2 regions of the Rubrobacter calidifluminis genome follow, and region 1 is predicted to be linked to the other one. Evidence: riboswitches for the same ligand, from Rfam matches in the RefSeq annotation. Region 1 holds a riboswitch; the other holds the start of a gene.
The links. A riboswitch is a leader RNA that binds a small molecule or an ion and turns the genes downstream of it on or off. The one in region 1 is predicted to bind cobalamin.

Region 1 (15,589 bases):
CGTAGTGCCAGGGCGGGTGGGGGACGAGGCTCGCCCTGCCGGTGCTGGTGCGGGGGATCGAGTAACCTTTCAGGCTCAAGTGGAGACCTCCTCGGGTAGCGGATATCCCAACATCTCCAGGCTCTCGCGCTCGGAGGCTATCGCGGCCTCGTCGAAGCGGAAGTACGAGCGGGGTGGGAGCTGGCCCCAGGTGTTGGACGAGAAGCGGTCGTCGGGCCAGCGGCGGACCTCGTGGTCGTCCTCGAGCTGCTCCATGTCGCAGTAGAGCTCGACGAAGCACTCCTCCTCGACGATGCGCACGTAGGAGGCGATGTTGCCCCCGATGCCGTGCCGGACGGGGCCCCAGGCCACCCACCTGCCGCGGCGGCCCAGGTGGTCGAGCGCGGCGCGCATCTGCCCGATGTCGACGACGTCGAAGGCGAGGTGGTGGAAGTGGGAGTACCCCTTGTCCACGAGCGCCATCACGTGGTGGTCGCGCCCTATGTGCAGCCAGACCCCGCCGTCGCCGAGCCAGTCGGTCACCTTCATCCCGAGCACCCGCGTGTAGAACTCGAGCTGCTCCCGGATGTTCGCGGTGAGGAAGTTGACGTGCCCGAGCCGGCGCGGGTGGCCGGGGGCGGGGTTGGCGAGCGGCCGGGCCTGCGGGGTGAAGCGCATCCTCTCGTCCTCCCGCCGGTATCCGAGGAGCCGCACCCGGTTGCCCTCGGCATCTTCGACCTCGAGCGCGCCCTCCTTCTCCTCCCAGCCGACGCCGCACTCCTCGAGGTGGCGTCGGGCGTCGTCGAGGGTGCACGAGCGGGAGAGCTCGTAGGCGACGTGCCCGAGGCCGCCCTTCTCCGAGTAGACGAGCTCGACGGAGAAGGGCTCGTCGTCGCAGGCCAGGCGTACCCTGTCCGCGCTCCTCTCGCGCTCGGCGAGCCCGAACTCCACGCTCCAGCGCGGGGCGGCCTCGGCGACGTCCCGGGTCAGGAGGCTGACGTGGGCTATGCGGCGCAGCGAGATCATGCGGCCTCCACCCGGACGGGCATGCGCTTTATGCCGTTGAAGAAGTTGGAGCGCAGCCGGTCGACCTTCCCGGCGAGCTCGACCGAGCGCAGCCGCGGGATGAGTTCCTCGAAGGTCACCCGGACCTCCATCCGGGCCAGGTGCGCCCCCAGGCAGAAGTGGACGCCCCCGGGGCCGAAGGTCATGTGCCGGTTGGGGTTTCGCCCGACGTCGAAGGTGTTCGGGTTCTCGAAGACGGCCTCGTCGCGGTTGCCGGAGGTGAACCAGGTCGTCACCTTCGCCCCGGCGGGGATCCTCGTCCCGGCGAGCTCGGTCTCCCGGGTCGTGGTCCTGCGGAAGTGGTGCACCGGGGTCGCCCAGCGCAGCATCTCCTCGGCCGCCGAGGGGTAGAGCGAGGGGTCGCGCCTGAGGCGCTCGAGCTGGTCGGGGTTCTCGATCAGGGCCAGCAGGCCGTGGGTTATCGTGTGGCGGGTCGTCTCGTTGCCGGCGGTGGCCAGAAGCACGAAGTTGACGTCGTACTCGCGTGGGGTGAGCCCGCCGAAGGCCATCTGGGTGATGATGTCGTCCTTGGGGTTCCTGCGGCGCTCGGCGGCGAGGGCGCGTCCGATCCTGAAGAGCTCGAGCGCGGCCGGGCTCGAGAACGGCAGCAGCCGGTGCTCGGGCCTCTCCGGCGGCCGGGCGAACTCCGGGTCCTGGTTGCCGAGCAGGTGGTCGCCGATCTCGATGATGTAGCGCCGCTCCTCCTGCGGGACCCCGAGGATGTCCGCGAAGACGCGCATCGGGATCTCCGAGGAGATCTCGCGCACGAAGTCGAACTCGCCCTTCGGCAGCGCGCCCTCTATCACCTCGCGGGCGACCTGGCGTACCTGATCCTCCCACCCCCGAACCGACTTCGGGGTGAACTTGCCCTTGATGAGCGCCCGGATCTCGTTGTGCCGGGGCGGGTCGAGGTCGATCATGGACTTGCGGGCTTCGATCTGGTCTGGTTCCAGGTCTTCGAGGGAGGTGCCGCCTATCTCCGAGGAGTAGACGTCCCAGCGGCGGTGGACCTCCCGGATGTCCCAGTAGCGGGTCACGGCCCAGAAGCCGGGGCCGTCGGGTTCGGGGTTGAAGTGCACCGGGTCCTCCCGGCGCAGGATCTCGAACCACTCGTGGGGCACCCGCTCGACGAAGGCGTCCGGGTTGGAGAGGTCTATTTCCTCCAGGCTTGCGGTCCTGGTGGCGTCGGTCATCTCCTCCTCCTTAGAGATGGTGCAGGTACTCGTCTATCTCCCAGTCCGAGACCCAGGTGCGGTGACGTTCGGCCTCGAAACGCTTGACCGCGAGGAAGGTCTCGACGATCTCCGTGCCGAGCCCCTCCACCAGCACCTCGTCTCTCTCCAGCGCCTCGAGCGCTTCTTCCAGCGTCTCCGGCAGTGGGTCTCCGGCCTCCGGTCCCGCGGCGTGGTAGGCGTCGCCGCCGACCGGCGGCGGGGGCTCGAGGCCCCTGCGCACGCCGTCGAGGCCCGAGAAGAGCACCGCGGCTATCGCCAGGTAGGGGTTGGCGCTCCCGTCCCCGACCCTCACCTCGACCCGGGTCGCCCGGCCGCGCTCGGCCGGGATGCGGACGAAGGCGGTGCGGTTGTCCCAGCCCCAGTTGGCGTGGGTGGGGGCGAGCGAGTCGGGCACCAGCCTGCGGTAGGCGTTCACCGTTGGGTTCAGAAACGCCATCGCGCCGCAGGCGTGGGCGAGGATGCCGGCGACGAAGCTCCGCATCACGCCGGAGACCCCGTCCGGGTCGTCCTCCTGCGCGAAGGCGTTCTCGCCCTCCCGCTCGGCCGAGAGGTGCAGGTGGAACCCCGAGCCACCCTGGTCGTTGAAAGGCTTGCCCATGAAGGTCGCGACGAGCCCGCAGGAGGCGGCGACGTCCTTCACGGCGCTCTTCAGCCGGAAGGCCCGGTCCGCGGCGGCGAGCGCCGGGCCGTGGTGCAGGTTGATCTCGTACTGTGAGTTCATGAATTCGTGGTTGGCGGCGAAGGCGCCGAGGCCCATCTTCGAGAGGTCTTCGGCGAGCCGGCGGACGACGCCCCTCGGGTCGGCCTGCGGGCCCGCGGTGTAGACCATGCTCAGGTTGTCCACGTAGCGGCGCACTCCGTTCTTCGCCTGAGGGTCGGGCACGCACAGGAAGAACTCGAGCTCGGGCCCGACCACCGGGGAGAGCCCTATCTCCTCGAAGGCGGCCACGGCCCGGCGCAGCGCCCCCCGCGGGTCGGCCGGACGCCGCGAGTTCTGGCTCACGGGCTCGAGGTCGGCGATGCAGCAGGCCACACCGGGCTCCCAGGGCAGTGGGGTGAGCGTCGAGAGGTCGGGGTAGGCAATCATGTCCGGATAGCCCTCCTCGCCGCCCACGACCGGTACGTGGCGCAGGTCGGTGCCCATGACCGCCGAGCAGAAGGCGAGCCCGTGCTCGGTCGCCCGACCGAACTCCGCGACCGGTACGTCCTTGCCCCGCGCCACCCCGTGCAGGTCCGGGTAGATCACCCGCACGGAGGTGACCGATCCGTCGAGGAGTATCTCGGTGGTCTTCTCTTCCGTCCTCTGCTCCTGAGGTGTCATGCTCTGTGGCTCCTTTCTCTCACCGCCCGCTCGAAGAACGCGTCGAAGAGCCTGAAGGCGGCTTCTTTGGCGGCGTGTTCTTTCTCCGGCGGGGCTTCGAGCAGCGCGAGAGGGTCTTCCACCCCGTAGCGGGAGAGCCTGCCGGAGGAGAGGTCCTTGCGGGCCCATCCTGCGACCACCTCGACGGTGCTCTCCGGGTGGAACTGGACCCCGAGGTGGGGACCGAACCTGAAAGCCTGCACCGAGCGTCTGGTGCGCGCCAGCTCCTCTGCCCCGGGCGGGGTCTCGAAGCCTTCGAAATGCCACTCGAGCCAGGGGCCCGGCGGGATCTCTTCGGGGTCTTTGGTCTCTACCTCGCACCAGCCGAGCTCGGGCTCGGGCAGGGGACCGACCTCGCCGCCGAGGACGCTCGCGAGCACCTGACCGCCGAAGCACAGCCCGAGGACCGGTACCTCCTCCTCGACGCACCTGCGGACGAGATCGAGTTCTGCGGCCACGGCGGGTTGTTCTTCTGCGTCGCGTGGGCTGTACTGCGAGCCCAGCGAGGCGACGAAGAGGTGGCGCCGGGGGTCGGGGGGCTCGCCGTCGAGCCAGGAGCGGCTCACCTCGAAGGGGATGCCCCTCTCGTGCAGCCACCCGGCGAGGAGCGCCGGCGGGGTTCTCTCGGCGTGCTGCCTTATGAGAACGGGCTTCACCGCACCACCTCGACCTTTATCGCGGTGGTGGGGCATGCCTCCTCGGCCTCGCGGGCCTTCTCTTCCAGCGAGATCTCCGCCTCCGGCCTCCAGCGCAGCACGTCGTCCTCGCCGAGGGTGAAGATCTCCGGCGCGATCCTGGCGCACTCGCCGCAGCTCTGGCACAGGTCGAGATCCACCTCTACTTCGAGCTTCCCGTCCATCCCCGCTCTCCTTCCCGCACCATACGTTCGGCGTCTTCCTCGGGGACCGCGAGCGCGACGTGCAGCGTCTGGGCGGAGACCTGCGGCCGCTCGCCGGGGCCGTGGGAGAGGTCGACGTCCCACTCCTCGACCGTGCTGGAGAGCCTCCCTATGCCCTCTATCTCGACCTCGACGACGTCCCCGGGCTGCATGGGGCGCGAGTTGGCCGGGGTGCCGGTGAGGACGACGTCCCCGGGCTCGAGCGTGATGAGCCGGCACAGGTCGGCGAGCTGGTAGGCGACGCCGAAGATCATGTCGTCCGAGGTGGCTTCCTGCACGACCTCGCCGTTGAGGTACGTCCTGAGCGTGAAGTCCTCCGGGTCGAACTCCCCGGCCGGAACGACCGCGGGCCCGAGCGGCAGGAATCCGTCCTGCCCCTTGACCCGCAGCATCGAGCCGCGGTCGGCGTGCCGGAAGTCGTGCAGGCTGACGTCGTTGGCGCAGGTGTACCCCGCCACGTACGAGAGAGCCTCCTCTTCGGGGACGCCGTGCATCCTGCGCCCGACGACGACCGCGAGCTCCCCCTCGTAGTTGAGAAACCCCGTCCCCTTCGGACGCCTCAATACACCCCGGTGCCCGCCGAGGGAGCTGGGGGGCTTGAGGAAGTACGAGGGATGATCCGGCACCCTGGCCCCGTACTCCTCGACCCGGCTGCGGTAGGTGAGGTGCGGCGCGATTATCTTCGAGGGCTCGGCAGGCGCGAGATAGATAGCCTCCTCCTCGGAGATCCTGCCGCCGTCCTCCAGCGCGATCACACCTCCAGGCTCCAAAAGACCCCAGACGGGCCCGCCCTCGACCAGAACCCTCACCCTCGGTCCCCGCGAAAGATCCAAACCTTCCTCCTTCCTGAATCATGGATAATGTATCCAAAAGAAGGGAGATTGTCAATGGAGTTTTCAGCTTGAATAAAATATCCACACAATTTAAGATCGCATGCATGTCGAACGTGAGGAGTGCTGCGGGTGGAGGGCCCATAGACGCGTCTTCGGTCGCGGACCGGGCGTACGAGCGGATCAGGGAGTACGTGCTCGGGGGGGAGGCCGAGCCGGGGACGAGGCTGGGTCAGGTCGAGCTGGCGGAGAGGTTCGGCATCTCGCGGACGCCGGTGAGGGAGGCGTTGAGGAGGCTGGCGGACGAGGGGCTGGTGGAGTTTCAGCCGAACCGGGGATATCGGGTGGCGGATCTCGGGCTCGAGGCGGTTTTGCGGCGGCTGGAGGTGAGGACGCTGCTCGAGCCGGGGATAGCACGGCTCGCGGCCGGTCGCAGGAACGGCAGGGACATAGACCTCCTGTACGGGGCTATAGAGCGGGAGGCGGACGCCGCCGACGGGGTGGAGGCGCACGACGCGAGCCGCCAGTTCCACATGCATCTCGCGCGGGCGACAGGCAACGAGGAGCTGGTAAGGGTTTTGGGTTCGCTCTGGATCGTGGAGGTGGGGCGCAGGCTCCTCTCGCGGCGGATGCTCACCTCTGACTGGAAGGAAGAGGACGTCGCGGAGCACCGCCAGATAGCCTCCGCCGTCGCCGAGGGGCGTGCGGAGGACGCCGGGAGGCTCATGCTCGAGCACATAGAGCGGGCGGTGGGCCACTGGAAGTACGAGTGGCAGAAGGGGTGAGCGGGCAGCGGCGCGGCCCGGACGCTATGGCTTGCCCGCCGGAACCGCCGAGACCACGGGGAGGCCGAGGGGACCTTTGAGGACCGTATCCCGGCGGCCGGGAGTAAGGCCGGCCGGGCGTAGCATGCGAGAGGCCGCGGCGGGCGTACGGAACTTACCGTGCAGCTTCATCGGGAGGAGCATCACCCGCAGCCAGGAAGCGGCGAAGATGTCCACCAGGACGAGAGAGCCTCCCGGCGCCAGGACCCTTCCTATCTCCTGGAGCCCTTTCTGCTGGTCCTCCCAGTGGTGGAACGAGACGGTGCTGAGGACGAGGTCGAACTCTCCATCATCGAACGGCAGGTGCTCGACCGGAGCGCAGACGAGGCTCGCCGGTGTCCCACCCTCCCTGGCCGCCTCGATCATGCCGGCCGCGGCGTCCACCCCGACGAGCCGGGCGTCGGGGAAGCGCCCCGACGCCCGGCGCAGCAGGGCCCCCGTTCCGCAGCCCACGTCGAGCACGCGGTGTGGCCGCGGCGCCATACGGGAGGCGAGCCGCAGGGTCGCCTCGTGTACCGGCTCGAAGAAGCTGGCCTGCAGCCCGCTCTTTTCGTAGGTCGGCGCCCACCGGTCGAAACGCCCGACGTCCCGGTCTCTCACGCGCCCTCCACCTCCCTCTCCAGCTCCGAGATCCAGGCCAGCTCGTGCTCGATGGTGCTGCGGTGGAACGAGACCACCTTCGCCGCGTAAGGACTGCGCCCGTCCCCGATGCGCGACTCCATCTCGACGGAGCGTTCCAGATGCTCCTCGAGGAACTCCCGCCTCGCCCGCAGGATGCTCCTCCTCTCTTCGGGCTCCAGCAGCTCGAAGAGCGCCACCCTCACCATGAACTCCGCGTCGTTTCGCGCCAGCTCGGGCGGAAACTCCCGGAGCATCTCGCCCAGAGCCTCCCGCCCCAGCCCCGTCGCCCGGTAGACGTGCCTGTCCGGCCTGCCCTCCTGACGCACGACCTCCTTCTCCACCGCCCCCATCTCCTCCAGCCGCCGCAACGCCGGGTAGAGCTGGTTGTTGTTGAGCGCGAACTCCCGCCCCAGCACCCGGCCCACCCCCCGCTTTATCTCGTACCCGTGCAGCGGTCGTTCGATCACGCTGCTCAGGATCAGGATATCCGTGTACACCGCTCACTCCTTTATGGATTAATCTAACCTAGGTTAATGTAACCTATTGGACTGGACCGGTCAATGGACGTGCGCGGTGGGGTGGTTTCGGTTATGCTTTTCGAAAGAGGGTGCGTCTGGTGCGAGGGAAGCCGGTGAGAATCCGGCGCGGTCCCGCCACTGTGAGCGGCGATGCGACACTCCGCCTGGGGGCTCTGCCCGGTCACTGGGTCCTTTTCGGGGCCTGGGAAGGCTGCGGGGGAGGCGCTTTGGAGCCGCGAGCCAGGAGACCTGCCGGGCGCTTAGGTCGCAGGCTCTTCGAGGAAGGAGTTCGGGCGTGGTGATTTTCTGGTCGCTTCCCGCCGGGCCCTAGAGGGCTTCTCTCTCGGGCTGGATTTCCGAGTTCGTTTCGAGGTGGGGAGGTGATTCTCTGGCATGTTCGTTAGGATGGGTTACGTCCTGCGCGTCGTGGTGGCGTTCGCCGTGGTGGTTTTCGCGCTCGCCGGGTGCGGGGCGGGCGGGGTTTCTGGAGGGGGTTCTTCCGGGGGCGCCACGCAGGCCCGCGGCGGTGCTTCGGGGTACCCGGTCACGGTGACCGACTCGCTCGGGAGGAAGGTCACGATAGAGAAGAAGCCCGAGCGTATCGCCTCGATGGCCCCGAGCATCACCGAGACGCTCTTCGCGATCGGGGCGGGGAAGAGGGTCGTGGGGGTGACCACCGCCGACGACTACCCGCCGCAGGTCGAGCACATCGCGAAGATCGGGGACTACAAAGGGGTCAACGCCGAGAAGGTCGCCTCGCTCAAGACCGACGTGCTCTTCATGTCGTTTGCGACGACCAGGCAGCAGGCGGCCGACCTGGAGAAGAAGACCGGGGCGAAGGTCGTCGTGATCAACCCGGAGAGCGTCCGGGGGGCGATAGCCTCGATCGGGACGGTCGGGGAGGTCGTCGGGGACGAGAAGAAGGCCCGCGAGGTCCAGCGGCACATGCGCCGCGAGCTCTCGCAGGTGAGGAAGGAGGTCAGGGGGCTGTCTCATCCCACGGTCTTCTACGAGGTCTACCCCAAGCCACTCCAGACGGCCGGTCCGGGCAGCTTCATAGACGACGAGATAAAGCTCGCCGGCGGGAAGAACGTCGCCGCCGGGGCGAAGAGCGCCTACCCGCAGTACTCGCTCGAGGAGCTCGTGAAGCAGAACCCGGACTACTACCTGATCGGCAGCTCCTCCGGCGATACGCCCAAGAAGGTCGCGAGCCGTCCCGGTTTCGAGGCGCTCAAGGCCGTGCGTGAGGGGCACGTCGAAGTCATAAACGACAACCTCACGACCCGTCCGGGGCCGAGGATAGTCGAGGGGGTGAAGCAGATCGCGGAGGCGATACACCCCGGTGCCTTCAAAGTCCACAGCAAGAGATAGCCTCTGGGTGGGGGCCTCCGCCGCCGCGCTGGTGTTGGTGGCGGTGCTCTCGCTCGGCGTGGGACCGGCCTGGCTCTCCCCCGGCGAGGTCGTGCGGACGCTCCTCGGGGGCGGGGACGAAGTCTCGCGGGCGATAGTCCTGCAGATCCGGCTGCCCCGCATAGCCCTCGGGATGCTCGTCGGAGGGGCGCTCGGGGTGAGCGGGGCCGCGATGCAGGGGCTCTTCCGCAACCCCATGGCCGACCCGTACGTGGTGGGGGTCTCGCCGGGGGCCGCGCTCGGGGCGGTGCTCGCGATAGCCTCCGGGGCCTCCTTCGGGGCGGCCGGGCTCTCCGCGGTCCCGCCCGCCGCCTTCTGCGGGGGGCTCGCGGCGGCGTTCGCCGTGGTCGGGCTCTCGCGGCGCGGCGGGCGGTTTCCCATCGCCGATCTGCTGCTCGTCGGGCTCGCGGTCGGGGCCTTCGCCGCTGCGGTCTACTCGTTCGTCATCCTGACCTTCGCCGACCAGAGGATCTCCTCGGTGCTGTTCTGGCTGCTGGGGTCTCTGGCGCCTGCCGACTGGCGGAGGGTGGTGGACGCGCTGCCGTACCTCGTCGTCTCTTCGGCTGGGCTCCTGGCCCTCTCGCGCAGGCTCGACATACTGTCGCTCGGGGAGGAGCAGGCCACCTACCTCGGGGTCGGGGTCGAGCGGGTGAAGCTGCTCGCGATAGGGTTCGCCGCGCTCGGCGCCTCGGCGGCGGTCGCGGTCAGCGGCGTGATCGGCTTCATCGGGCTCATCGTGCCGCACGCCGGCAGGATACTGGCCGGCCCGCGTCACGCCCTGCTGTTGCCGGTCTCGGGGCTGTGGGGGGCGGCTTTCCTCGTCGCCGCCGACGACGCGGCGCGCACCGCGATCCCCGCGATCGAGATCCCGGTCGGGATCATAACCGCCCTGTGCGGGGCGCCTTTCTTCGTGTATCTGCTCTCCAGGAGCCGCAGGCGTGGCCGGCTCTGGTGAGATCGTCTTCGAGGTGCGGGGCGTGCGCGTCGCCTACGGCGCGCACGAGGCGCTCTCGGGGGTGAGCCTGGAAGTGGGAGAGGGGGAGATGCTCGCCGTAGTCGGGCCGAACGGCAGCGGCAAGAGCACCCTGATCCGGACGCTCGCCCGGGCCCTGCGGCCGCGGGAGGGGGTGGTGCTGCTCGACGGCAGGGAGGTCGGGGGTTGGGATGCGAGGCTCTTCGCCCGCCGGGTCGCGGTCGTACCGCAGGAGGGGGCGCCGGCCTTCGACTACACGGTGCGCGAGGTGGTCGAGATGGGGCGCGCCCCCTACGAAGGATGGCTCTTCCCCTCGGACCCCGGCGCGCCAGGGGCGGTCGGGCGGGCCATGGAGGACGTCGGGGTGTGGGATCTCGCGCACCGCAGGATGACCGAGCTCTCGGGCGGGGAGCGTCAGCTCGTCGCCCTCGCCCGGGCGCTCGCCCAGGAGCCCGAGGTGCTGCTGCTCGACGAGCCGACCAACCACCTCGACATCCGGCACCAGCTCGCCTTCATGCGGGTCGTGGAGTGCCTGGGCCGCGCCGGGGCGACCGTGGTCCTAGTCGCCCACGATCTCAACCTCGCCGCCCGGCACGCCTCGAGGGTCGTCGTCATGCGTGGCGGTGAGGTCTTCGCCGCCGGTGTCCCGAGCGCCGCGCTGCGCCCCGAGGTGATCCGGGAGGTCTTCGGGGCACAGGCGGAGGTCTTGGTCTCCCCGGCGACGGGGGATCTCATCGTGCAGAGTACCGCTTCCGGGCGGGTCACCGGGGGCGGGATACCGGAGGTGCACGTGATCTGCGGCAGAGGTGCCGGCGCTCTTCTGATGCGCCGGCTCAGCGAGGAAGGGGTGGGGTTCTCCGCCGGCGTGCTCCCTCCTGGAGACCTCGACCACGCCGTCGCCCGCGCCCTCGGGGCGGAGATCGTCGAGGCGGAGCCCTTCGCCCCCATCCCCGGCGAGGTGCTGCGGCGCAACGCGGAGGCTGCTCGCTCGGCACATCTCGTCGCCGTCTGCGGTTCCCCTCCGGGCGGCCGAGTCGTGCTCGGGGCGGCGTTCGAGGCGCTGGAGGAAGGGATCCCGGTCGCCGTGGTGGACCATCACGGAGGCGGGGGCGCCGCGCCAGATGATCTGCTCGAGGCCGGCGCGTTCGAGGCGGGGCTGGAGGACTTGATCCGGGAGCTGCGCGGCGGGATCGGCGCGCGGGGTGGCCGGGGGGAGGGCTAGTAGAATGTCTTGGGTGGTGAGTTCGAAGCAGAGAGCGAGGAACGCACCTTGAGGCGGCTCGGCGTGCTGATGAGCCGCAAGGAGATCGTACCCGAGCGTCTGCCGGGGAGGGTGGCGGTCGTCATAGACGTCTTCATGGCGACTACCACGCTGCTCACCATCCTCGAGAACGGTGCCCGGCGCGTCTTCCCGGTCGGGAGCCTGCAGGAGGGCGAGGAGGTCTACGCCCGGGTGGGACCGGAGGCTCTGCGCGGCGGGGAGCAGGGCGCCGAGCGGGTCGAGGGGTACGACTTCGGCCCGCTGCCCGAGGAGTACTCGCCGGAGAAGGTCGCCGGCAGGGACGTCGTCTTCCTCACGACCAACGGGACGAGGGCCATCTCCGAGGTCGCCGCCGCGGATATCGTCCTCGTCTCCTGCCTGCGCAACGCGCCCGCCACGGCGCGCTACCTCGAATCCTCGGGGGCGGAGGCGGTGTACCTGGTGTGCGCCGGCTCCGGGGGACGGTTCGACCTCGAAGATTTCCTCGGGGCCTCGGCGATAGTCTCGCGGCTCGGCGTGGAGGAATGGAACCTCAACGACGCCGCGATCCTGGCGCGGGAATGGGCCGGCAGGCTCGAAGACCCGGTGGAGGTGCTCGCCCGCTCGCGCGCCGGCCGGTGGTTCGTCGAGCACGACCGGATCGAGACGCTGCGCTTCGCGGCGGACGTCGGGGCGAGCGAGGCCGTCCTCGAGGTGAGGGACGGCACGCTGCGCAGGGTCGAGGAGCTGGGCGGAGGTTCCCGGGCGGCTGAGGACGAGCAGGGGGTCTGAAATTGGTTGAAACCATAAAAGTGCGCGAGGGCGAGGATTTCGACAGGAAGGCCGTCGAGGAGTACCTGCGGCGGCACATCGAGGGGCTGCCGGAGGGCAGCCTCGAGGTCGAGCAGTTCCCCTCCGGGGCCTCGAATTTGACGTATCTTCTCAGGATAGGCTCCTGGGAGGGCGTGCTCAGGCGGCCGCCTCTCGGTCCCGTACCGCCCAAGGCGCACGACATGGAGCGCGAGTCGAGGCTGCTCATGCGCCTCAACCCCGTCTATCCCCTTGCCCCGAAGCCCTACTTCTACTGTGAGGACCGATCCGTCATCGGCGCGCCCTTCTACGTAATGGAGCGCAGGCGCGGCATCGTCATAGACGACTCCTTCCCGGAAGGGATGGAGCCCACGCCGGAGCTCTGCCGGGGCATCTCCGAGACGCTCTGCGACACGCTGGTCGGGCTGCACGCCGTCGACTACCAGGCGGCGGGGCTCGGAGACCTCGGGCACCCGGAGGGCTTCCTGGAGCGGCAGGTGAAGGGTTGGATCTCCCGCTACGAGCGGGCGAAGACCGGGGAGATACCCGAGGTCGAGCCCCTGACCCGCTGGATAGCCTCCGACATCCCCGAGAGCCCCCCGCCGACGATCATCCACAACGACTACAAGCTCAACAACCTCATCCTGGACCCCGAAGATCCCACCGAAGTCCGCGCCGTGCTCGACTGGGAGATGGCCACGGTGGGGGACCCACTCTTCGACCTCGCCGTCTCCCTCTCCTACTACGTCGAGAAGGACGATCCGCCCGAGATGAAGCGGGTCCTCCCGACGGTGACCGACGCGCCCGGCTTCATGACCCGGGAGGAGTTCATGCAGCGCTACGCCGAGAAGAGCGGGCGCGACCTCTCCCGGATGCACTGGTACCGGGTCTTCGGCTACTTCAAGCTCGCGGTCATCCTGCAGCAGATCTACGTCCGCTGGGTCCGCGGCCAGACGAAGGACGAGCGGTTCGCAACCTTCGGCGAACGGGTCGAGAACCTCGTCCGCTACGCCTACTCGCTCTCACGCTCCTCCTAGTCCTGCGCCGGACCGGGAGCCGGGGTCACCCTGCCGTCCAGGAGCAGGGTAGAGACGGCGTCGGCCGAAAGCGGCCTGGAGAGGTGGTTGCCCTGCACCAGCTCGCATCCCATGCCGCGCAGCCGTGCGAGCTGGTGCGGGGTCTCCACGCCTTCCGCTACGAGATTCCTGCCTAGCGCCTGCACCAGCCCGATGATGCCGGAGATCAGGATGGCATCCTCCGGGTTCCATTCGAGCCCCTCGACGAACGTATGGTCTACCTTGATCGTGTCTATGGGGAAGCGCCTCAGGTGGGAGAGCGGGGAGTGGCCGGTGCCGAAGTCGTCCAGGGCGAGACCGACACCCAGGGCCCTGATCTTGCTGATTCTGTCTATCATCTCCGGGGAGTCTTCGACCAGGACTTTCTCCGTGATCTCTAACACGATGCCACCTCCCTCCAGCCCGTTACGCTCCAGCAGATCCTCCAGGTATCCGACGAAGCCTCTCGAGCGGATCTGTGCCCCCGAGACGTTGATGAAGACCGGTGCGGGATGCTCTTCGCCGCGCATTCTCTGCCACGCGGCGGCCTGCTGGCACGCCTCCTCCAGGACCCGTCGGTCGATCTCCAGGATCAGGCCGGATTCTTCGGCCGCCGGCAGGAAATACCCGGGTAGCAGGGTGCCGCGCTCGGGATGATCCCAGCGCAAGAGGGCTTCGATGCCCCGGATCCGGCCGTCTCTAAGGTCGATGATCGGCTGGTAGAGCAGCCTGAACTCCTCCAGCTCGACCGCCCGCTTCAGCTCCTCACAGAGGTGCAGGAGCTCGAGCGCCCTGCGGTTCATCTCCGGTTCGAAGATCGCATAGTCCCTGCCCTCCTTCTTCGCCCGGTACATCGCGGTGTCCGCCTCCCTCAGCAGGTCGGGGGGTGCGTCCTCCGGGGAGGAACTCAGCGTTATGCCGATGCTTGCCCCGACGAAGACCTCGCGCCCGGCGATGATGAACGGGTCGCGCATCTCCCGGGAGATCCTCTCCGCGACCTGCACCGCCTGTTCCTCGTTCTCTATGCTCTCCAGCAGCACCGCGAATTCGTCCCCGCCGAGCCGGGCCACTGTGTCCGAGGGGCGTATGCAGCCGGCCAGGCGGGTCGCCGAGGCGACCAGGAGTTTGTCCCCTTCCTCGTGCCCCAGGGTGTCGTTGATCAGCTTGAAGCCGTCGAGGTCGAGGAAGAGGATGCCCAGGTGCTCTCCCTTCCTCCTGGATCTGGAGAGCGCCCTCTCGAGGCGTTCCAGGAACCGGGTCCGGTTCGGCAGGGAGGTGAGGATGTCGTGGTAGGCGAGGTGGGTGAGACGATCCTCTAGCACCTTGCGCTCGGTGACGTCGCGCAGCACCAGCTGTATGGCTGCCTTTCCCTTGTAGGAGACGCTCATCGCGGCGGCTTCGACCTCGAGGGTCTTGCCGTCGAGCCGGAGGATGCGGTAGGTATAGAGCCCTCTCCGGTTCCGGTCACGATATCCCTGGGCCATCCGGGCCGCGGCGACCTCCCGGTAGTCCGGGTGGACGAACTCCAGTACCTCGTGTCCCACGATCTGGTTCGGGCTGGAGGCGTGCATGAGCCTGAGACCCGCCCCGTTCACGTACTCCACTTTGCCCTCGCTGTGCACGACGACGGCGTCCGGGCAGAGCTCGACGAGCCGCCGGTAGCGCTCTTCGCTCTCGGCGAGCCGCTGCTCCGCCAACCGGTGCTCGGTTATATCCCGGGCGACGAGCAGGCTGCCCGAAGGTTCTAGGCCGCGCTCCGGCAGGGGCCACCGGGAGACCGCGTAGTGACCGCCCTGTGTCTCCACCTCCCGGCTCTCCCCCGGTTCCACTTCCGCCCATTCCGGCAGACTCTCCCACAGCGACTTGCCGAAGGTGTTCGCCCCGGCCAGAGCTGGCAGCTTCCTGGCCGCGGGATTCGTGTCGACGATGCGACCCTGTGGGTCGAGGACTATCACGGCCTCCCCCATGTTTTCGAGGATCACCTCACGGGCGACCGGGATGACGTCGAGGAAGCGGAAGCGCGAGACGGCCCAGGACAGGAACAGACCGCCGGCCGAGAAGGCAACCGGCGTGGTGTCGAAGTTGCGCAGCAGACCCGAACCGGCGACATAGAGCAGGTTGCCGGCCCACGGGCACAGGAAGCCGAGCAGCAGGGTGACGCTCTGCTTGCGGTAGAGGCCACCGCGCAGGAGTGGGAAGAACGAGACGAAGCCGAGGAGGATCAGGACGTAGGAGTAGATCCAGTACACCCAGAAGGCGGCCCCGTGCTCGACCACGAGCATCCTGACCCCGTCGAGGTTGCCGATGCGGAGGCTGCGCCAGATGAGGTGGTGCTGCTCGTTGGTCACGACGAGGCCGAAGGTCACGAGCGGTGGGATGGAGAGCAGTGACCAGGACGAAAAAGACGACCGTGCTGTCCGCCCGGTGTATCGGGCGGCGAACACGTACATCGCGAGTGGGATCGTGCAGATCGAGAGATATTCCAGCTTGGCCCAGAAGATCTTGGCCTCGAGCGAGTAGGAGGCTATCTCCATCGCGTAGCTCAGTCCCCACCAGACTGCGGCGATCATCATGAGAGTGAGCGCCTTCACCCCCGGCACCCGGCGTCTGGGCAGCACGTAGAGCGCCGCCGCGGCGGAGATACACGAGGAGAGGAAGAGTACGGTCTCGAAGGGGGAGTACTGCAATGCAAGCAGAGGCAAAAGTTCGTTTTCAGACATGCCACAGTATATCTCCGGCCGGAACCAGCGGCCACCGCGAGGGCGCTGCTC
Region 2 (15,589 bases), on a different contig from region 1:
GTTCCTCCGGAATCTCCGACGGTTACAACTGACCCTGACGACGCGTCAAATAGTAGCATACACCTACAATAAGGTCAGGCACGAGAAGGCCCCGGGAAGCCGCCAAAGGCCCCCGGGGACTCTCCCGTGTTGCCTCAGTCCCAGATGAGCGAGCCCGCGCTCTGGTACTCGGTGACCCGCGTCTCGAAGAAGTTCTTCTCCTTGGTGAGGTCCATCGTCTCGCTCATCCAGGGGAAGGGGTTGCGCGAGCGGTACTGCGCGGGCAGCCCGATCCTCCTGAGACGCCTATCGGCGATGTAGCCGACGTACTCGCGGAACAGGTCCGCGTTGAGCCCGAGCACGCCCTCCGGCAGGCACGCCTTCGCGTAGGCTATCTCGAACTCGACGGCCTTGCGGATCATCTCCACGATCTCGCGCCGCAGCTCCGGGGTCCAGGCCTCCGGGTTCTCCTCCTTTATGGTGTTGATGAGGTCTATCCCGAAGTTGAGGTGGACCGTCTCGTCGCGCAGGATGTACTGGAACTGCTCGCCGATGCCTGTCATCCGGTTCTGGCGGTGGAACGAGAGGATCATCACGAACCCGGAGTAGAAGAAGATCCCCTCCATGATCACGTAGAAGCCGACCAGGTTCTTGATGAACTCCTGGATCCCCTCGACCGTCTCGGTGGTGAAGCCCGGGCGCATGATCGCCTCGGTGAGCGACATGACGAACTCGTCCTTGCCCCGGATCGAGTCGACCTCGTGGTACATGTTGAAGACCTCGCGCCCGTCGAGGCCCAGAGACTCGACGATGTAGTGGAAGGCGTGGGTGTGGACGGCCTCCTCGTAGGCCTGCCTGAGGAGGTACTGGCGCGCCTCGGGGTTGGTGATGTGCTCGAAGATGGCGAGCACGATGTTGTTGCCGACGAGCGACTCTCCGGTCGAGAAGAACCCGAGGTTGCGCATGATCACGAGCCGCTCGGCGTCGGTGAGCCCGTCGGGGGAGTGCCAGAGCGAGATGTCCTTCTGCATCGGCACCTCGGAAGGCATCCAGTTGTTCGCACACCCGTTGAGGTAGTGCTCCCAGGCCCACTCGTACTTGAGCGGCCACAGCTGGTTGACGTCCACGGCCTTGCAGTTCAAAAGCCGCTTGTCCTCGACGTTTATCCTCTTGCTGAGGTCATAGGGCTTCTCGCCCCCTCCACCACAGCACTGGGACATGAATCTCCCTCCTCTCTTCTACCTACTGGCAGGCCTCGCACTCGACGTCGTCCGGGGAGCAGGTCGCCCCCCTCACGACAGGCTCGTCCTCCTCCACCTTCACCCGGCTGGAGGCCGAGACGCTCTTCATCCAGCGCGGCTGGATGCCCCGCTTGTTGATGTCCATGCTCGCCTTCTCGACGCCCGTGGCCCCGCGGCTGCGCAGGTAGTAGGTGGTCTTGAGACCTTTGCGCCAGGCGTTGAGGTACATCTCGGAGAGCTCCCGGCCGCTCGGGCGGGCGAGGTAGAGGTTCAGCGACTGCCCCATGTCCAGCCACTTCTGGCGGCGGCTCGCGCAGTCTATGAGCCAGCCGGAGTCTATCTCGAAGGCGGTGAGGTAGAGTTTCTTGAGGTCTTCGGGGATGCGCTCTATCTCCTGCACCGAGCCGTCGAAGTACTTGAGGTCCTCGAGCATCTCCTCGTCCCAGAGCCCGCGCTTCTTGAGATCACGCACCAGGTGCTCGTTGACGATGGTGAAGTCCCCTGAGAGGTTACTCTTGACGTAGAGGTTCGAGTAGGTGGGCTCGATGGACTGCGAGACGCCGGAGATGTTCGAGATGGTCGCGGTCGGGGCTATGGCCATCACGTTGCTGTTCCTCATCCCGTGCTCGGCGACGGCCTTTCTCACCGGCTCCCAGTCGAGCGTCCTCTGCCGGTCCATCAGGACCGGCATCCCGCGCTCCTCCTCGAGCAGGTCTATCGTGTCTATGGGCAGCAGCCCCCGGCTCCACTTAGAGCCCTCGTAGCTCTCGTAGGTGCCCCGCTCGGCAGCGAGCTCGGTGGAGGCGAGGATGGCGTGGTAGGAGATGAACTCCATCGAGTAGTCGGCGAAGCGGATGGCCTCTTCGCTCGCGTAGCTGATGCGCTGCTCGAAGAGCGCGTCCTGAAAGCCCATGATCCCCAGCCCCACCGGACGGTGCCTGAGGTTGGCCCGCCGCGCCTCGGGCGTGGGGTAGAAGTTTATGTCGATGACGTTGTCCAGCATCCTCACGGCGACCCTCACGGTCTCGGCGAGCCTCTCCTCGTCGAGACCGTAGGCGTCGGTGTGGGCCGCCAGGTTGACCGAGGCCAGGTTGCAGACGGCGGTCTCCTCGTCGGAGGTGTTCAGCAGTATCTCGGTGCAGAGGTTGGAGCTGTGCACCACGCCGGCGTGATCCTGCGGCGAGCGGATGTTGGAGGGGTCCTTGAAGGTGATCCAGGGGTGCCCGGTCTCGAAGAGCATCGAGAGCATCTTCTTCCACAGGGATGTGGCCTCGACCTTCTTGTACTGCCGGAGCTTCCCCTCCTCCGCCATCCGCTCGTACTCCAGGTAGCGCTCCTCGAACGCCCGGCCGTAGAGCTCGTGCAGATCCGGGACCTCGTTCGGGGAGAAGAGAGTCCACTCCCCACCCTCGATGACCCGCTTGATGAAGAGGTCCGGCACCCAGCCCGCGGTGTTCATATCGTGGGTGCGGCGCCGCTCGTCCCCGGTGTTCTTCCTGAGCTCGAGAAAGTCCTCTATGTCGAGGTGCCAGGTCTCCAGGTAGGCGCAGGCCGCACCCTTGCGCTTGCCGCCCTGGTTCACCGCCACGGCGGTGTCGTTGACGATCTTGAGGAACGGGATGACCCCCTGGCTCTTGCCGCCCGTCCCCTTGATGAGAGAACCCGTAGCCCGGATGCGGCTCCAGTCGTTGCCGAGCCCGCCGGCCCACTTGCTGAGCTTGGCGTTGTCGGAGATGGCCTTGAAGATGCCCTCGAGATCGTCGGAGACGGTGGTGAGGTAGCAGCTGGAGAGCTGCGGGTGCGTAGTCCCGGAGTTGAAGAGGGTGGGCGTGGCGGAGACGACCCGGAAGGTGGAGAGCATCTGGTAGAACTCTATGGCCCGCTCTTCGCGCTCCTCCTCGCGCAGCGCGAGCCCCATCGCGACCCGCATCCAGAAGTACTGCGGGCACTCTATGCGCTGCTCGTCGGCCTGGATGAGGTACCGGTCGTAGATGGTCTGAAGCCCCAGGTAGGTGAAGCTGTCGTCACGGGCGGGCTCGAGCGCGGCGGAGACCTTCTCCAGGTCGAAGTCGAGCAGCTTTGGATCGAGCCTCTCGGCCTCGACACCCCGCCGCAGAGACTCCGCGAAGCGGGCACGATAGACCTCCTCGAACTCCTCCGGTCGCGGCATCCCGCCCCACGCCTCCCGGTAGATGATCCCGAGCAAAAGACGGGCGGCGACCGTGCTGTATGCGGGCTCGACCTCTATGAACGAGCGCGCGGCGAGCACCATCGCCTGCTGCAGCTGCCCCGGCGTTATCCCGTCGTAGAGCGAGGCGAGCGTCTCGTCCAAAACCCGCTGCGGATCCACGTCCGGAAGGTCCCGGCAGGCCTCCTCGATCCTGCGCCGGATGCGCCAGGTCTCCACCGCGCTCTCCCTGCCGTCCGCGTAGCGTACCCTGATGGAGGGACCGCCCCGGGCCTCGCCCTCCTCGCCGCGCAGCATCCGCGCCTTCTTGCGCTCCTCGCGGTAGACGATGTAGCGGCGGGCAACCCGGTAGTTCCCGTCGCGCATGAGCTGCTCCTCGACGAGATCCTGTATGGTCTCCACCTCGACCGGCCCGCCGTCCCGCGGCAGGCGCGAGACCACCGCCGTCGTCGTGCGCTCGACCTCCTCGCGCAGCTCTTCGTCGAGTGCGTCGTCCCTGCCGAGCCCCCGCTCCGCGCGGAACGCTCCTTCGACGGCTCGAGCTATCCTGCCCGCGTCGAAAGCAACGATCCGACCATCCCGCTTCCTGACCTGCATCTCCCCCGTGATCAAAACGCTCCCCCTTCGTCCGTCTTCCTCACTCTCAGCCTTCGTGAAAAGAGGCGGCCGCAAGGAAGATGTGAGAAACCGGGACGGCCCTCCACCCCGGCACGACATCAACCCTCTCGCGCGGCCGACCTCTCCCTCGAAGGCCAGACCACCACCCGCCCCCAAAGGCGGCAGCGCCGGCAGGTCTTCGGGCTCACAGGCCACCTACTCGCCGCGGCTTCCCAGCCCCCGGAGATCAGGGGTCAGTGCCTCCCTTGCGGCTTTCGTTCCCGCTCACCGCTGCGGGGCAGCTCCGGATTCTCACCGGATTCCCTCTTCGCGCCAGACCCCAAGGGCCCGGCGACCGGCGCCGCTCTCATTATGCTGCCGGGCCGTTTCAGTGTCAACGGTATTTTGGGAAAGTCCTGCAAAAGCCCTTTCTAAGCCGGAAACGGGCTCAGATGTTCTTCACCCTGGCGATGGAGAGGCCATCCACCCGCTCTCTGACGACGGGTATCAGGATCGAGTCGAGCCGGGGATCGCGCGCCAGCGAGAGGTTGAACTCGTGCAGGACGCGGGAGGTTTCGTCCGCGGGCTGTACCACGGCGCCGCCCCGGAAGGTGTTGTCGGCGAGGATGAGGGTACCGGGATGGGAGAGCGTGAGGGAGAGCTCGAGGTATTCCGGGTAGCCTCTCTTGTCTGCGTCTATGAAGACGACGTCGAAGGGCTCTTCGCCGTCCTGGATCATACGGGCGAGGAGCTTGCGGGCGTCACCGGTGCGGACCTCGACTTTTTCGGAGAGCCCGGCGTGCTCGATGTTGGCGCGGGCCACCTCCGCGTGGTGCGCGCTCGCCTCCAGAGAGACCATGGTCCCCACGTCGGGCAGGGCGCGGGCGAGATGGATGGCGCTGTAGCCGCCGAGGGTCCCTATCTCGAGGATGCGCCCCGCCCCGACCATCAGAGCCAGCAGCTGCAGCAACCGTCCCTCGGCCGGGGAGACCTGTATGTCCGGGAGCCCGGCGCGGCGCGAGGCGGAGAGCGTGAACTCGAGGGCTTCGTCCTGCGGCGCGAAAAGGCACTCCACGTAGGCGTCCAACGCCTCCAGCACTGCCTCATCCATCATCGCTTCTCTCCCATGGGTCCTCATCATACTCCACCCCGACGAGGGTGAGGCCCCTCGCCGGCGCCGTCGGGCCGGCCTCGGAGCGCTCTGCACCCTCGAGCAGGCGGCCGAAATCCCTCAGGCTCCTCCTGCCGCGCGCCACCTCGAGCATCGTGCCCACCAGCGAGCGGACCATGTTGTACATGAAGGCGTCGGCCGTGATCCTGTAGGCAAGGACGTCACCCTTCTCCTCCCAACGGGATTCGCTGATTAGCCGCTCGAAGCGGACGTGGTAGGTCTTCGCCGGGGTGAAGGCCCTGAAGTCGTGGGTGCCGCGAACGAGCGAGGCGGCCTCCGCGAGCAAATCCCGGTCGAGGACAGCCGGCACGTGGACGGCGTAGCGGCGCTCAAGCGGCGAGCGGGTCGGGGAGTTCACTATCCTGTACTCGTAGCTGCGGTTCACGGCGTCCCGCCGGGCGTCGAACCCCTCGGGGACGCGTACGCAGCGGCGCAGGGCGACGTCCTCCGGCAGTACGGCGCTGGTCTTGTAGGCGATGAGGGATGGGGAGAGGCCGGTCTCGGCGTCGAAGGAGACGACCTGCCCCCGTGCGTGTACGCCGGCGTCGGTGCGCCCCGCGGCGGTGAGCCTCACCGGCTGGCGCAAAATGGTGGAGAGCGCCCGGGAGAGCGTCTCCTCGACCGTCCTCCGGCCCGGCTGGCGGGCCCAGCCGGAGAAGTCCGTCCCGTCGTATTCGACGAGCCCGGCGAACCTCACAGCGCCACCCCCGCGAGGAAGAGCAGCGCGGCGCAGGTGAGCGCCAGCGCATCCTGTCCGCCGAAATGCAGCTCGCGGTAGCGGGTGCGGCCCGCACCGCCGCGGTAGCCCCGGCTCTCCATCGCCTCGGCGAGCTCGTCGGCCTGCCGGAACGCCCCGACCGTGAGGGGCACCAGGATAGGGACGAAGCTCCTCGCGCGCCCGAGCAGGCCGCCCTCGTCGAAGACGGCCCCTCGTGCGGCCTGGGCCTCGCGTATCCTCTCCGCCTCCTCCTGCAGCGTCGGGATGAAGCGCAGCGCTATCGTTACCATCATCGTCAGCTCGTGGACCGGGAAGCGCACCCGGCGCAGCGGCGAGAGGAGGATCTCGAGCCCGTCGGCGAGCGCGAGAGGGCTGGTGGTCGCGGTGAGAAGGCCGGCGGCCAGCACGAGCAGCACTATCCGGGAGGCGAGGAAGAAGCCCATCCGGATCCCCCCGGCGTGAACCTCGACCGGGCCGGAGGAGAACACGATCGCTCCCCGATGGTAGAAGAGGGCCTGAAAGACGAAAGTCAGGAGGACGATGTAAGACACCGGCCAGAGCGCCCCCAGGAAAGCCCGCGGCGGGACCCGGCTCGCCACGAACAGGATGCCCACCGCCGCGGCGAAGAGCGCGAGCCCCGCCAGGCTCCCGACGAAGAAGAGCCCCGCCACGACCAGCACCGTCCCGAGCAGCTTCGTACGCGGGTCGAGCGCATGCAGCGGGGAGGACGCCGGGTAGAACCTGCCGAAGCCCCTCCGTACCACGCTACCCCTCCAGAAGATCCCTGAGGACCGAGAGCGTCTCGCCGAAACGCACCGGTCGGCCGAGGTGCGGGAAGCTCTCCAGCAGGTGCAGCACGGTCCGTACGGTCGCCGGGGCGAAATCCGGATTTGCGTAGAAGACCTCCGCAGGCGTCCCGAACGCGCGCACCACCCCATCATCGAGCAGGCAGACACGGTCGGACACCTCCGCCACCTCGTCGACGTCGTGCGAGATGAGAACCACCGACCTACCCTCCCCCGCGAGATCGCCGATCAACGAGATCAGGGCCCGCCTGCTCGCGGGATCGAGGCCCGCCGTCGGTTCGTCGAGCACGAGCACCTCGGGTTCCATGGCCAGAACACCGGCTATGGCCACCCTACGCTTCTCGCCGCCGGAGAGCGCGTAGATCGAACGCTCCGCGAGGTGGGAGGCGTCCAGCGCCGCGAGCGCCCGCTCCGTCCTCTCCGTCACCTCCTCTTCCGGCAGCCCGAGCTGCCTCGGGGCGAAGGCGACGTCCTCCCTCACGGTCGGGGCGAAGAGCGCAGCCTCGGGGAACTGGAAGGAGAGCCCGATCCTGCGCCGGATTTCCCTGCGGTCCATCCGCCCGGCGTCCTCCCCGTCTATGAGGACCCGTCCGCGCTCCGGCTCGAGCAGCAGGTTCATCTGCCGGGCGAGCGTGCTCTTCCCCGAGCCCGTGGGGCCTATAATCCCGAGCACCTCCCCCTCCGCGACGGCGAGCGAGATCCCCTTAAGGACCGCACGTCCTCCCGGATAGGAGTACCAGATATCCTCCAGCTCGAGCCTCATCGGGTCTGCACCCCCAGCCGCTTCAATACGGCCCGCGCGAGCTCCTCCGGACCGGTGCAGACCCCGAGGCCGAGCCCGGCGGCGAGCCTCGCGGCGACCGGCAGAACCAGGCCCGCCTCCTCGAGGAGCCGGCCGTCGGCGAGCAGCCCCGAGGGAGGCAGGTCGGCGAGCAGCCGACCTCTGCGCAGTAGCAGCACGCGGTCGGCTGCCAGAAGATCGGAGAGGTCGTGCGAGACATGAACTATGGTGCGCCTGCGTTTCAGCGCCCGGATCACCTCCAGAACCTCCCTCCTGCCGGCTGGGTCCAGCATCGAGGTCGGCTCGTCGAGCGCGAGCACCTCCGTCTCCATCGCCAGCGCCCCCGCGAGCGCGACGCGCTGCTTCTCGCCCCCGGAGAGCGTGTGCGGCTCGCGGCGCTCGTAACCCGCAAGGCCGACGGAAGAGAGCGCTGCGACGACCCGCCGGCGCATCTCCCCCCGCTCCACGCCCAGGTTCTCGAGCCCGAAGGCCACGTCGTCCTCGACGGAGGGCGCGATGAGGTTGCTCTCCGGGTTCTGGAAGACCAAAGAGACCCTGCGGCGCACCTCGTGCGGTTCGGCGGCGGGGTCGAAGCCCGCCACCCTCACCTCGCCCTCACACGCCACGAGCAGCCCGTTCAGGAGTTTGACGAGCGTGGATTTTCCGCCCCCGTTCGGACCGGCCACCCCGACGTACTCGCCCTCGTATACCGAAAAGTCGAGCCCCGAGACGGCCGCGCGCGAAGACCCCGGGTAGAGGCACGACACCCCGGAGAAAGAGACGACCGGGGGCCCGCCGCGGCGGGCCCCACCGGGAAGACTCTCTGCGGAGAACCCCTCCGGCGTCTATCCCTCCGTGGGTCGGTAGTTCACCAGCTCCAGGTAGACCTGCTCGGCGCCGTCGCCCGGACGCGGACCCAGCTTGAGGATGCGGGTGTAGCCCGAGCTGCGATCGTCGAGCTCCGGGGCCACGTCCTCGAAGAGCTTGCGCACGACCCTCTTGTCCTTCAGGACGCGCACCGCCTGCCTGCGGGCGTGCAGGTCGTCGCGCTTGGCCGTTGTGATGAGCCGGTCCACCACCCCACGCAGCTCCTTCGCCCTCGGCTCGGTCGTCCTGATCCTGCCGTGGGTTATGAGCTGCCCGGCCATCGTGCCGAGCATCGCCCGGCGGTGGGCGGCGTCGCGTCCCAGCTTGCGTCCCCTCTTAGCGTGTCTCATAGTTCTCGCTCTCCAGCTGATAACCGTACTCCGCGAGTTTGGACCGGATCTCCTCGACGCTCTTCATCCCGAGGTTGCGGATGTTCATCAGCTCCTCCTCGGTCATCGTCGCCAGCTGACCGATGGTGTCCACGCCCTCACGCTTGAGGCAGTTGTAGGAGCGCACGGTGAGCTCCAGCTCCTCTATCGGGCGCTCGTCCGTTATCACCTGACGGCCGCCGCTCCAGCGGTTCTCCGGGGCGCGCGAGCCCTCGTAGCCGTCGGTGAAGAGCCCGAGCATGTCGATGAGCTGGCGCGCCGCGCTCTGCAGGGCCTCGCGCGGGGAGATCCTGCCGTCGGTCTCCACCTCGATCCTCAGCGAATCCAGGTCGGTGCGTGCCCCAGCCCGCGTCTCGCTCACCGAGTAGTTTACCTTCTGCACCGGCGAGAACAGAGAGTCGACCGCGATCACCCCGATCGGGTCCGCGTCGCTCTTGTTCTGCTCGGCCCGCACGTAGCCGACCCCACGCTCCACCGTCAGGCGCATCTCCAGCCTGCCGCCCTCGGAGACGGTGGCGATGTGCGTCTCGGGGTCCACCACCTCGACGTCCGCCTTGAGCTCGATGTCCCCGGCGGTGACTTCGGCGGGACCGCTCTTGTTGACCTCCAGCTCCACCGGCTCGTCACGCTCGAGCTTGAACTTGAGCTCCTTGATGTTGAGGATGAGGTCGACCACATCCTCCCTGACGCCGGGGATCGTCGAGAACTCGTGCGAGACGCCCTCGATGCGCACCTTGGTCACCGCGGCCCCCGGCAGGCCGCTGAGCATCACCCGCCGCAGCGAGTTGCCCAGAGTGTGGCCGAGCCCACGGGGCAGCGGCTCGGCGACGAAGATCGCCCGCCGTTCTTCCTCCTCTTCCACCCTGAAACGGGGCGGTGCTACGTCCAACATCGTCAAATCACCATCACCTGCCAGAAAAAGACTCTTCCGGTACCGTTACCGGCTGTAGTACTCGACGATCAGCTGCTCCTCGACCGGGGCGTCGATCTCGTCCCGGCTCGGCACGTGGAGCACCCGGCCGGTGAAGTTCTCGTGGTCGGCCTCGAGCCACGCGGGGACCGCCACCACCTGCTCCACGGCGTTCTGGATCGGCTCGATCCTGCGGCTCTTGTCGCGCACCGTGATCACGTCCCCCGGCTTCAGAACCGCCGAGGGGATGTTGTGTTTGCGGCCGTTGAGCAGGAAGTGCCCGTGCACCACGAGCTGCCGCGCCTGAGGCCTGCTGGTGGCGAAGCCCATCCTGTAGACCACGTTGTCCATCCTCAGCTCCATCAGGCGCAGCAGGTTCTCACCCGTGACGCCCTGAGCACGGCTCGCCTTCTCGTAGGCCCGCCTGAACTGCTTCTCCGACACGCCGTAGTACCAGCGGGCCTTCTGCTTCTCCATCAGCCGGATGCCGTACTCCGTCTGCCGCTGACGGCCCCGGCCGTGTTCTCCCGGCGGGTAGGGCTTCCTCTCCAGCGGATTCTTCTGCATCGAGGAGATCATCACGCCGGCCCGGCGGTCGCGCCTGCCTCTCGGTCCCGTATAACGCGCCACTGCTTCTCAGTACCCTCCTGCTCGCTCTAGCCTCTGCGCCTCTTGGGCGGCCGGCAGCCGTTGTGCGGCTGCCCGGTGACATCCTTTATCGAGAGAACCTCGATCCCGAGAGCCTGGAACGTCCTGGTCGCCATGTCCCGACCCGCCCCGTGGCCCTTGACCTGGATGTCCACCCGGCGCACGCCCTGCTCCATCGCTTTGTTCGCCGCGCTCTCGGCGGTCATCTGCGCGGCGTAGGGGGTGCTCTTGCGGCTGCCCTTGAAGCCCAGAGAACCCGCCGACTCCCAGGCGATGACGTTGCCCTCCGGGTCGGTGACGCTGATGATCGTGTTGTTGAAGGAGCTCTTTATGTGCACAACCGCGGTGGATATGTTCCGGCGGACCCTGCGGCGCGAACGTCCCCCGCGCGTGCGCTGGCGCTGCCTGCCCATCTACTTCTTCCTCCCGCCTATCGCCGGCCTCGGTCCCTTGCGCGAACGCGCGTTGGTCCGGGTGCGCTGCCCGCGCACCGGCAACCCCCTGCGGTGCCTGATGCCGCGGTAGCAGCCGATGTCTATCAGACGCCGTATGTTCTGGTTCACCTCGCGCCTGAGATCACCCTCGACCCGCAGGTTCTGGTCTATGTAGCTGCGGATCGCGCTGATCTCGCCCTCGGCCAGATCGCGCACCTTGGTGTCGGGATCGACCCCGGTCTCGGCGCAGATCTTCTTCGCCGTCGAGCGGCCGATGCCGTAGATGTAGGTCAGGCCGATCTCGACCCTCTTCTCCCTCGGCAGGTCTACCCCGGCTATCCGCGCCATGCTACCCCTGCCTCTGCTTGTGTCGCGGGTTGGAGCAGATCACGCGCACCACCCCGCGGCGTCTTATTACCTTGCACCGCTCGCATATCGGTTTCACACTCGCTCTTACCTTCATCGTCCTCCAGGCTCCTTGCCATCAGCTCCTGAATCTGTAGGTTATCCGTCCCCGGTTAAGGTCGTACGGGCTGAGCTCCACCTTGACCCTGTCCCCGGGGAGTATCCGGATGTAGTTCATCCGCATCTTGCCGGAGATGTGGGCCAGAACTTCGTGCCCGTTGTCGAGCTCCACCCTGAACTGGGTGTTTGGCAACGCCTCCGTTACCGTTCCCTCAACCTCTATGACGCCTTCCTTAGCCAAGGACCTCCTTCGCTTCCGATGCTCTCGGGGTCGTTACAAGGTGACAGAAACCAATCGAATATGTTACCACGTAAATCCCACCGTTACACCCGGCACCGCTACGCGCTCTTCCTGCGGCTATCGACCCCCTCTTCGAGGGTGAGGATCCAGGGTCCGTCGTCGGTGACGGCGATGGTGTGCTCGTAGTGGGCGGCTAGAGAACCGTCGGCGGTGTAGATCGACCACCCGTCATGCTCGTCGATCTTTATCTCGTAGCTGCCCAGGGTGATCATGGGCTCTATGGCGAAGGTCATCCCCGGCAGAAGCCGCGGACCGCTACCCCTCCTGCCGTAGTTGGGGATCTGCGGGTCTTCGTGCATCTCGCGCCCGACGCCGTGCGAGACGAGGTCCCGCACCACCCCGTAGCCGCGCCCCTCCGCGAGCTCCTGTATCGCATACCCGATGTCCCCCAGATGGTTGCCGGGCCTGACCTCCCGGGTGGCCGCCTCGAGGCACTCCTGTGTGACGTCGAGCAGCCCCTGCGCCTCGGGGGAGATCTCACCGACGGCCACCGTGGTCGCGCTGTCGGTGACGAAACCCTCGTAGCGGACCCCGACGTCGAGCGAGATTATGTCCCCCTCCTTCAACCTGTAGCGTCCGGGGATACCATGCACGATCATGTCGTTCGGCGAGGTGCAGATCGAAGCCGGAAACCCCTGGTACCCCTTGAACTCGGGGGTGCCGCCACGCGAGCGGATGAATTCCTCGGCGAGGTGGTCGAGCTCCCTCGTCGTCACCCCGGGGCGCACGTGCTCACGCAGCATCCTGATGCACGCGGCGGTTATGACGCCACCCTCACGCATCGCTTCCAGCTCCGCCCTGCTCTTGCGTACGATCATCCGTTCTCCCGGATCGCCTTCATCACCTGCTCGGTCACCTCCGGTATGCTCCGCGTGGCGTCCACCTCCGCGAGGAGCCCCTGCCGGGCGTAGTACCGCTTCAAGGGCTCGGTCTGCTCGTGGTAGAGCTCGAGCCTGCGCCGGATGGCCTCCTCCGTATCGTCGTCGCGCTGCACGAAGGGCCCCGGATCCTCCTCGCTGTCCTGAGGCGGCGGGTCGTATCTGACGTGGTATATCCGTCCCGTCGCCTGGCTCTGCCGCCTCCCAGAGAGGCGCTCCACGAGCACCTCGTCGGGGGCCTCAAGCGCGATCACACGGTCTATGCCAATGCCGAGCTCGGCGAGTACCTCCTCCAGAGCCCGGGCCTGCGCCTCGGTGCGCGGGAACCCGTCCAGCACCCAACCCTCCGGCGCCCCGAGATGAGGTTTGGCCATCTCCACTATGATCTCGTCGGGCACCAGCTCCCCGCGGTCGTTGTACTCCTTGACCTTCCGGCCCAGCTCCGTCCCTGCCTTTATCTCCGCGCGGACCATGTCCCCCGTCGAGATCACGCGCGCCCCGGTCTTCTCCGAGATCCTTTTGGCCTGGGTGCCCTTCCCGGCCCCTTGAGGCCCGATCAGGATCACCCTCATCGCTTCCTCAGGAAGCTCTCGTAGTTACGCATCATGAGCTGCCCCTCGAGCTGCCTGACCGTATCCAGCGAGACGCCGACCACGATCAGGATGGAGGTGCCCCCGATGTAGATCGTGTTGGGCAGGTTGAGCGCCCCCGTTATGATGTACGGCAGCACGGCTATCGCCGCCAGGAAGATGGCCCCGAAGAGCGTGATGCGCGTCAGGACGTTGTTCAGGTAGCGGGCCGTGGGCTCCCCCGGCCTTATCCCGGGGATGTACCCACCGGTCTTCTTCAGGTTGTCCGCGTGCTCTACCGGGTTGAACTGCACCGCCGTGTAGAAGTAAGTGAAGAGTATGACCAGTACGGCATACAGCGCCAGATAGGGGCCGCTGCCCGGAGCGAAGAACTGAGCCAGACGCCCGAGCGCGGTGTTCGGGTTACCACCGGCGAACTGCGCAATCGTGATGGGGACCAGAAGCAGCGAAGCGGCGAAGAGTATAGGGATGACCCCAGCCATGTTCACCTTCAGCGGCAGGTAGGTCGTCCCCCCCTGACTCATCCTCCGCCCGACCTGACGCTTGGCGTAGGTTATGGGGATCCGGCGCTGACCCTCGTTGACGAAGACGATCGCCGCCACGATCAGAACCGCTATCACCGCCAGCACCACCCAGGTGATAGCGCTCGCGTTCTCCCGCAGGGCCTGGAACCCGAGCGGCGCCCGCGAGAGGATCGCCACCGTGATTATGAGCGAGATCCCGTTGCCCAGCCCGTGCTGGGTTATCAGCTCGCCCATCCACATGATGAGCATCACCCCGGTGGTCATGCTCACGATGATCAAAAGCTTGTGCAGCGCGTCCGGAGCGAACGAGGAGCCGAACTGGCTCGGCAGGAACAGGAGCGCGAAGGCAGCCGACTGGATGAGCGCGAGCGCCAGCGTGAAGTAGCGGGTGTACTGGGTTATCTTCTGCTGGCCGACCTCCCCCTCCTTAGCGAGCGCCTGCAGGCGCGGCACGGCGACCGTGAGAAGCTGCATCACGATCGCCGCCGTGATGTAGGGCATGATCCCGAGGGCGAAGATGGAGAGCGTGTTGAAGGCACCCCCGGTGAATATGCCGAACAGGTTGGTTATCGCGTTGCCACTGCCCCCGAGCCCGCCGGAAGCTATGACCTGGGGGTTGACGCCGGGCGCGGGTATGTAAGACCCGAGCCGGTACAGGGCGAGCATCAACCCGGTGAAAAGCAGCTTCCGGCGCAGCTCGGGGATGCGCCAGGCGTTCGCTAAGGCTTCGAGCATCTCCTATCTCTCCACTGTCTCGGCTCTCCCGCCGGCCGCCTCTATCTTCTTCTTCGCGGATCCGGAGAAGGCGTGGGCCCGTACGGTCACCACCCTCTCGATCTCCCCTTCGCCGAGGATCTTGACCGGCATGTCCTTCTTGGCCACCAGCCCGGCAGCCCTGAGATCCTCCACGTCTATGGTATCACCGGAGAAACGCTCCAGTTGCCCCACGTTCACCACCGCGTACACCGTGGGGTGCGCCGGGGTGTGCCTCCCGCGCGCCATCCCCCTCAGGCGCGGCAGCCGGCGCTGCAGGGGCATCTGACCGCCCTCGTAGCCGGCCGGGATGGCAGCCCCCGAACGGGCGCCCGCCCCCTTGTGCCCCCTGCCGGAGGTCTTCCCGTAGCCGCTCCCCTCGCCGCGGCCGACCCTCTTGCGCGCACGCTTGGAGCCGGGGGCCGGGGAGAGTTCGTTGAGCTTCACTTAGCCGTCCACCTCCTCGACGCGGACCAGATGGGAGACCTTGCGGATCATGCCGCGGATCTGGGGCGTATCACGGTGCACCCGGGAATCGTGCAGGTGCTTCAGACCGAGCGCCCTTAGCGTCCGCTTGTGCCGCTCGATGGCCCCTATCGAGCTCTTCGTCTGGGTTATCTTCAGAGGGCTCATAACCTTATCTTCACCCCCCTTATCTCTTCTATGGCGGCCTTGGTGCGCAGCGACCGCAACCCCTGCTCGGTGGCCCGGGCCAGGTTCACGGCCGTCGTGGAGCCGAGCGACTTGGTGAGCACGTCCTTTATGCCGGCGAGCTCGAGCACCGCCCGCACGGGACCGCCCGCGATCACCCCGGTACCCTCCGAGGCCGGCTTCAGAAGCACCGCCGAGCTCTCGAACTCGCCTATCACCTCGTGCGGTATCGTCGTGTTGCGCATCGGCACGTCGAACATGTCGCGCTTGGCCCTCTCCTGACCCTTGGCTATAGCCTCAGGGACCGTGTTGGCCTTGCCGAGCCCGACGCCCACGCGCCCGTTACCGTCGCCGACCACGACGAGCGCGCTGAAGTTGAAGCGCCGCCCGCCCTTGACGACCTTGGCGACCCGCCGGATCTCGACGAGCCTGTCCTGCAGCTCCGAGCCGCCCTCGCGCTGCCGCTCGCGGGGCGTGGGACGGCCGTCGCTGCGCTCCCTGGTGGTCCTGCCACCACCACGGGCGCCGCCACGGCTGTCCATACCGCCGCCGCGGCTGGTGCCGGAAGGGCCCTGCCCCCGGCTCCTCTCTCCTCTCGGTCGTCCCAAGGTCACAACCTCCTCGTCATCAGAACTTCAGTCCGCCGGAGCGGGCACCCTCCGCGAGCGCCGCCACCCGGCCGTGGTACTTGTTCCCCC

Region 2: it holds a riboswitch for cobalamin, as region 1 does, so the genes downstream of both, PJB24_RS02655 (ribonucleoside-diphosphate reductase subunit alpha) here and PJB24_RS01440 (ABC transporter substrate-binding protein) in region 1, are expected to answer to the same signal.

The regions. Positions count from the first base shown of each region.
Region 1 is NZ_JAQKGV010000001.1:279,036-294,624, forward strand. It holds gene PJB24_RS01390 (acetoacetate decarboxylase family protein) at 1-79, opposite strand, end outside; gene PJB24_RS01395 (VOC family protein) at 76-1,005, opposite strand; gene PJB24_RS01400 (cytochrome P450) at 1,002-2,237, opposite strand; gene PJB24_RS01405 (glutamine synthetase family protein) at 2,248-3,600, opposite strand; gene PJB24_RS01410 (type 1 glutamine amidotransferase) at 3,597-4,295, opposite strand; gene PJB24_RS01415 (ferredoxin) at 4,292-4,498, opposite strand; gene PJB24_RS01420 (fumarylacetoacetate hydrolase family protein) at 4,477-5,370, opposite strand; gene PJB24_RS01425 (GntR family transcriptional regulator) at 5,475-6,152, shown strand; gene PJB24_RS01430 (class I SAM-dependent methyltransferase) at 6,177-6,791, opposite strand; gene PJB24_RS01435 (PadR family transcriptional regulator) at 6,788-7,309, opposite strand; cobalamin riboswitch at 7,410-7,601, shown strand; gene PJB24_RS01440 (ABC transporter substrate-binding protein) at 7,724-8,701, shown strand; gene PJB24_RS01445 (FecCD family ABC transporter permease) at 8,709-9,695, shown strand; gene PJB24_RS01450 (ABC transporter ATP-binding protein) at 9,679-10,935, shown strand; gene PJB24_RS01455 (2-phosphosulfolactate phosphatase) at 10,945-11,745, shown strand; gene PJB24_RS01460 (phosphotransferase family protein) at 11,748-12,800, shown strand; gene PJB24_RS01465 (EAL domain-containing protein) at 12,797-15,538, opposite strand.
Region 2 is NZ_JAQKGV010000002.1:138,319-153,907, reverse strand. It holds gene PJB24_RS02660 (ribonucleotide-diphosphate reductase subunit beta) at 135-1,199, opposite strand; gene PJB24_RS02655 (ribonucleoside-diphosphate reductase subunit alpha) at 1,222-4,005, opposite strand; cobalamin riboswitch at 4,179-4,380, opposite strand; gene PJB24_RS02650 (O-methyltransferase) at 4,454-5,119, opposite strand; gene truA (tRNA pseudouridine(38-40) synthase TruA) at 5,109-5,873, opposite strand; gene PJB24_RS02640 (energy-coupling factor transporter transmembrane component T family protein) at 5,870-6,658, opposite strand; gene PJB24_RS02635 (energy-coupling factor ABC transporter ATP-binding protein) at 6,660-7,463, opposite strand; gene PJB24_RS02630 (ATP-binding cassette domain-containing protein) at 7,460-8,248, opposite strand; gene rplQ (50S ribosomal protein L17) at 8,327-8,698, opposite strand; gene PJB24_RS02620 (DNA-directed RNA polymerase subunit alpha) at 8,685-9,629, opposite strand; gene rpsD (30S ribosomal protein S4) at 9,675-10,277, opposite strand; gene rpsK (30S ribosomal protein S11) at 10,304-10,708, opposite strand; gene rpsM (30S ribosomal protein S13) at 10,709-11,077, opposite strand; gene rpmJ (50S ribosomal protein L36) at 11,079-11,192, opposite strand; gene infA (translation initiation factor IF-1) at 11,214-11,435, opposite strand; gene map (type I methionyl aminopeptidase) at 11,534-12,313, opposite strand; gene PJB24_RS02585 (adenylate kinase) at 12,310-12,945, opposite strand; gene secY (preprotein translocase subunit SecY) at 12,942-14,222, opposite strand; gene rplO (50S ribosomal protein L15) at 14,226-14,687, opposite strand; gene rpmD (50S ribosomal protein L30) at 14,688-14,873, opposite strand; gene rpsE (30S ribosomal protein S5) at 14,870-15,433, opposite strand; gene rplR (50S ribosomal protein L18) at 15,519-15,589, opposite strand, start outside.